One region of the Priestia sp. FW507-14D1A genome, then DNA from elsewhere that is predicted to be linked to it. Evidence: riboswitches for the same ligand, from Rfam matches in the RefSeq annotation. Region 1 holds a riboswitch; the other holds the start of a gene.

Region 1 (3,152 bases):
TTATGTAGGTACTACAAAGGAGAAGCAGAGACAAGTGATGAATATATGGCAAAACTGGCTGCCCGAACTGGACAAACGTATGACGCTAGTTGCAAGCTTTTATAATGCTGAAGGAGAAGGGTTAGGCATATTTGCAAACGGCTTCTTTTACGGCTCCCGAGAAAGAGCTCGGAAGATTTTGCAGCCTTTTGCAGAAGCAGAAGGGTTTCAAGTAGAGCTGGAATCATTACCTTTTCTTGAAGCGGTAAAAAAAAATAGAGGAAACCTATCCTCCGTCTGAAAAATTTAAGTCAACGGGAAGATTTGTGCAAAGAACGTATTCACGTGTTGAGCTTGAAAATCTTACAGATCTCATACAGCGTCCAGCAGAAGGTTCCGTGTATGCTGCGATTTCTTTTTATGCACTAGGAGGAGAAATTCGCCGTGTTGGTAAAAGAGAAACGGCTTTTTTCTACAGAAACGCCAGATATATTATGGGGTTTCAGTCCGTATGGACAGACGATGCATATGCAAGAGCAAACAGAGATTGGCTTCGCAAGCGATTTGAATATATTAAAAGTATGACGATAGGCTCCTATGTGAATTTCCCTATCAGCAACCTTAAAAATTACGAACGTGAGTATTTTGGAGACAACGCAGAGAGATTAGAGAGAGTGAATAAGAAGTACGATCCGTTTAATGTGTTCAGGTTTCCTCAGGGACTAAGATAGTGTGCGGAAAAGGATACTAAGTTGACAATTGAACCTGTGCAATCATCTTCTTTCAAAGAAGGTAAATAAATGAAAATACTCTTTCTTGTTGACAAAGCACCAAACTGGTATTAGAATAAACAACTATTCGACAGTCACTATCTTGATCGAAAAAATTTAATACGTAGAAAGCTATGATTGCTATGGATCACACTATAGCAGGAGCAGCTTCTGGAGAGATCGCGAGAGTTTCGCGACGCCGAAGGGTTCACAATCTCAGGCAAAAGGACAGAAGAGTACCGGATATTTATTTGGCGTGTTACTAATTGGTAGCCTGTGCCTTAATATTTGTTATTCTTATGACCATGAGATTGGAGCGCATCCAATCTCTTTTTTTATTGGACTTTATTTGTAGTCCGCACGATCGCATCAAAGGTTTTATTGTTAGGAGGAGTTAGAGTTGGAACAACGAGAATTAAAGAGGGATTTATCCAATCGTCATGTTCAGCTAATTGCGATTGGGGGAACCATTGGTACGGGCTTGTTTTTAGGTTCTGGTAAAGCCATACAGCTTGCGGGTCCCTCTATCATCTTTGCTTATTTAATTGTTGGTATTGCGCTTTTCTTTGTGATGAGAGCGTTAGGAGAACTACTGCTTTCTAAAGCAGGTTATCAATCACTAACAGATATTGCTGAAGAGTACCTTGGACAGTGGGCTTCATTTGTCACCGGATGGACGTACTGGTTTTGCTGGATCATGACAGCTATGGCTGATGTCATTGCCGTTGGTGTATATGTGAAATATTGGTTCAATATTCCTCAGTGGATTCCTGCACTTATTTGTGTAATCATTTTATTAGGGCTTAACTTATTAACCGTAAAATTATTTGGAGAATTAGAGTTTTGGTTTGCTTTAATAAAGGTTATTACGATTCTTGCGTTAATTATTATTGGCGTTATTTTGCTGGTAATGGGATTTAAAACAGACGCGGGATCCGTTACTGTTCAAAACCTTTGGAATCACGGAGGACTGTTTCCAAATGGAGTTTCAGGTTTCTTACTTTCATTCCAAATGGTTATATTCGCATACGTCGGGGTTGAGTTGGTAGGGGTATCGGCAGCAGAAACATCAAATCCCCAAAAAAATATTCCATCGGCCATTAATAAAATTCCGCTGCGAATCTTATTTTTCTATGTTGGAGCGCTTATCGTCCTCTTATTTATTAACCCGTGGATGGAATTAAATGCAGCAGAAAGCCCATTTGTTAAAACCTTTAGTTTAGTCGGAATTCCGCTTGCTGCTGGAATTATTAATTTTGTTGTATTAACTTCAGCCGCTTCTGCTTGTAATAGCGGGATGTTTTCAACAAGCCGTATCTTATATAATTTAAGTAAAAATGACCAAGGGCCATCTAAGTTTGCAAAACTGAATAAAAATCACGTACCAAGCAACGGATTATTTGTATCTACGGTGGTCATCTCAGCGGGAGCTCTTTTAAGCAAGCTTATACCAGACCAAGCTTTTGGCATCGTAACGACCATTAGCGCTATTTGTTTTATTTGGGTGTGGAGTATCATTCTTATTTGCCATCTAAGGTATAAAAAGTCGCGTCCGCAGCTGCATGCAGCATCAGCATTCAAAGCACCGTTAACACCATTTATAAACTATGTTGTATTAGCATTGTTTGCGGTGATTCTTGTTATTATGCTGTTTTCTGACGCGACGCGCCCAGCCTTATTGTTGACGCCCGTTTGGTTTATTCTCTTATTTATTTTTTACTGGACTAGAAGGGGAAAATAAATAAATCTTTAAAGGCTAGAAAATCAGCAGGAAACAACCATAATTTTTTATAAAAGAATATAGTAAACTTCTGACCTCATCACTCCGTGATGAGGTCTTTTTAGTGGAGGATAAATAATTGATTTCTACTGCATGAATAAAATGCAGGAAGCAAAGTTTATAGAAGAAAACTAAAAGCTGTTCTAACAGAAAACACAGTGAGAAAGCTCATAGTTTTCTGATAGGAATGTAGAACAAATTGCTTTTCTTCTATGTCTAAAGATGGAATTCCGTCATTTATATGGAAAAGTCTTCATTTTGGAGTACAATGAAGGTAGACTTCATTAGATTAAGGTGAACAAACATGAAATGGTTTAAATCTCATACGTTTTGGAAAATCTTCACGATTAACGTGCTTCTTATTTGTACCATATTAACGCTAATGTTTATTGTTTCAAGAGTGATGCTGCCTAATATTTCTCAAGATCAATATCGACAGGTAACTGATAAAACCGTCAAGAGAATGAAAGAGCAAATTAACGTCGTCATTAAAGATATTTGGAGCCTAGGCGACGAGGTACAGCAAGATCCTATTTTTTTATCGGATGATGAACAAGAAATAGACAAAGAATTGCAGAAAATAGTTAATATTTCACCGTATATCGATAGCGGAACCATTTTTA
Region 2 (3,152 bases), on a different contig from region 1:
CCATCTCTTTTTCTAATGCAATCATATCTGTTACTCCGTCTGCTGCAGGGATTTCTACCACTTCAATGTATTGACCCTTCGCATACGTTTTTAACACATCTTTTGACTCAGGGTGAACAGCCGCAGAGACAAGTACTTTTTTCTTTTTTGTTTGACCCGCACTGAGCATAGCGGCTTCTGCTAAAGCAGTTCCTCCGTCATACATAGAAGAATTAGCCACGTCCATCCCCGTTAACTCACAAATCATTGTTTGAAATTCAAAGATGGCCTGAAGTTCTCCTTGAGAAATTTCTGGTTGATACGGAGTATAGGCCGTATAAAATTCCGAACGAGAAATAACATGATCAACAATAACCGGCATGTAATGATCGTAAACTCCTGCTCCTAAAAAAGAAGCATAGTCTTTTAAATGAGCATTTTTAGCAGCCATACTATTTAATTCTTTTAACAACTGAGGCTCTGAGGCCGCTTTTTTAATATTGTATTCTCCTTGAAAACGAACGCGCTGCGGAATATCTGAAAATAAATCATCAACAGATGAAACACCAATTGCTGCTAACATTTGCTGCTGATCTTGTTCTGTCATTGGTAAATAGCGATGTAACATGTTAAATTCCTCCCCAAAGCTTACTTTGAACGTTTATAAAAAGGTGTTGAAACCACTTTTGCTTTTAAGCGTTTTTTCCGAACCTGCACTTCCACTTCTTGACCAAGCTCTGTATACTCTGCTGACAATAGTGCTAGACCGATGTTTTTCTTTAATGTCGGTGACTGTGTACCTGTTGTCACAAATCCAATTTGTTCTTCATCTGCAAATACTTCGTAACCGTGTCTTGGTATACCTTTATCAATCATTTCAATTCCTACCAGCTTACGAGGTGCCCCACTTTCACGCTGTTCTTTTAACACTTCTTTTCCAATAAAGCTGTCTTTGTTCGTTTTTACTGCAAATCCAATTCGAGCTTCAATGGGCGTAATATCTTTTGAAAGCTCTTGGCCATATAAAGCCAAAGTGGCTTCAAAACGAAGCGTATCGCGAGCTCCTAATCCGCAAGGCAGCACACCTTCATCACTGCCTGCTTCTAAAATAGCCGTCCACAAGTGAGCGGCGTCAGTTGAAGAACAATAAATTTCAAAGCCGTCTTCCCCGGTGTACCCAGTACGTGAAACGAGAGCTTTTATATTCGCTACTTCTACATCATCAGCAAATGTAAATGGCTTTAATAGAGCTAAATTTTCGTTCGTTAACGTTTGTAAAACTTTTTCTGCTACAGGACCTTGTAAAGCTAACTGCGCAGTTTCATCAGATTGATTAACGAGCGTTACATCTCCTTGTTTGTGAGACACCAGCCACTCATAGTCTTTTTGAATATTAGCAGCGTTTACGACTAGCAAATACTCTTGATCTGCTTTTTTATAAATCAGCAAATCATCTACCGTGCCTCCGTCTTCATAACACATAGCCGTATACTGCGCTTTTCCATCTACGAGGGTAGAAACGTCATTTGTCATCGTGTGCTGAAGAAAAGCTAAGCTATCAGCTCCTGTTACAAGAATTTCTCCCATATGAGAGACATCAAAAAGGCCTGCCTTTGTACGTACAGCTTCATGCTCTTCTTTAATAGAAGAAAATTGAACGGGAAGAGCCCATCCGCCAAAATCAATTGTTTTGGCACCATATTTTTGATAGGTATCATAAAGCGGCGTTTTGTGTAATTCTGTTGTCATATTTATGTCCTCCTCTTTTTCACGTGAAACTTTTCATAACGGGGAGTTTTCAAATAGTGTGGGGATCACTATGTATCCAAACAAAAAAGGACAGAAAACCCCCTACTGTATTTAGTAGGAAGTCTCTGTCCTTTTCACCTGAAAGTTTACCTATAAACGAATAGGTTTGCCTCGTGGGTGGTCTATAAACGCATAGACACTCTCCAGAGCTGCGTCAAACAAGAGTCTTTTTGCCTGAGAGATTCACAATTTTATTGCTTGCTCCTTCGGCGCTACATTCAAGTAGTCTCTCCCCGTGTCGTCATTCGCTTCTATAAAGTTGGTAAAGTTGGGCATACTACTGAAAGATGTATCTATCTTTATTCACACAATCATTTGTAAAGTGCTAATCTATTTTCTTTTTCAAATTTTCTAAATATATTTTTATCCTACCTGATTCTTATCATTTGTTCAATAAAAATTTTTTACAAAGGAGCATTTTTATCATGAAAGTGAAATTAAACATCGATGAAACATGGGAAGCAGCCTTCTCAACTAAATTGGAGCAAGATGGCCCTTGGTCTGCATGGGATTTGTATAAACTTGCCTATGAAATAGAAGACCAAACGCTTATCTCAGAATTTGAAGGACTGCAAAGCCCAAAACATCTAGCTGATTTAACGCCGCTTCCTCATCAGCTCGAAGTAGCCAAACAAGTAGTTGAAACAATGAATGGGAAAGCCATTTTAGCAGATGAAGTAGGACTGGGGAAAACGATTGAAGCAGGGTTAATTTTGAAGGAATATATGATTCGCGGACTTGTTAAAAAAGTTCTCATTTTAGTTCCAGCTTCGCTTGTTTCACAGTGGGCTATGGAATTGAATCAAAAATTTTATATTCCCGCAGTTCCTCAAAGAAAATCATATGTGTGGGATCAGTGTGACATCGTTGTATCTTCAATTGATACAGCAAAACGTTCTCCTCATCGAGAAATTGTGCTTGAACAAGACTACGATCTCATCATCATTGATGAAGCTCACAAACTTAAAAACAACAAAACAAAAAACTATGAATTTGTGCAAAGTCTAAAAAAGAAATTTTGTCTGTTGCTAACCGCAACACCGATTCAAAATCGAATTGAAGAAATTTTTAACTTAGTCTCTCTTTTAAAGCCTGGCCATCTCGGCAATAAAGACTATTTCGAAGAATTATTTTCCGCTAAAAAACGCTCTTTGCAAAACGATGAACACTTAAAAGAGCTTGTTAACAAAGTTATGATTCGAAATCGCCGCCACGATACGGGTATCGAATGGACGAAGCGAATTGTTCAAACCATTCCTGTTGAATTCTCGCCAAAAGAACGGGAGCTGTACGATGCAATTACATCTTTTAAAGGAAACGGACTCCACCCTTCAAGCGCTTTTTCAATTTTAACTCTGCAGCGA

The links. A riboswitch is a leader RNA that binds a small molecule or an ion and turns the genes downstream of it on or off. The one in region 1 is predicted to bind glycine.
Region 2: another riboswitch for glycine. It lies ahead of gcvT (glycine cleavage system aminomethyltransferase GcvT); the one in region 1 lies ahead of AC3WJG_RS22700 (amino acid permease).

What each region holds. Positions count from the first base shown of each region.
Region 1 is NZ_JBYSWQ010000008.1:24,375-27,526, reverse strand. It holds partial or broken gene AC3WJG_RS22705 (FAD-binding oxidoreductase) at 1-710, shown strand, start outside; glycine riboswitch at 911-991, shown strand; gene AC3WJG_RS22700 (amino acid permease) at 1,150-2,490, shown strand; gene AC3WJG_RS22695 (PAS domain-containing sensor histidine kinase) at 2,834-3,152, shown strand, end outside.
Region 2 is NZ_JBYSWQ010000001.1:1,164,166-1,167,317, forward strand. It holds gene gcvPA (aminomethyl-transferring glycine dehydrogenase subunit GcvPA) at 1-607, opposite strand, end outside; gene gcvT (glycine cleavage system aminomethyltransferase GcvT) at 628-1,728, opposite strand; glycine riboswitch at 1,941-2,033, opposite strand; gene AC3WJG_RS06450 (DEAD/DEAH box helicase) at 2,214-3,152, shown strand, end outside.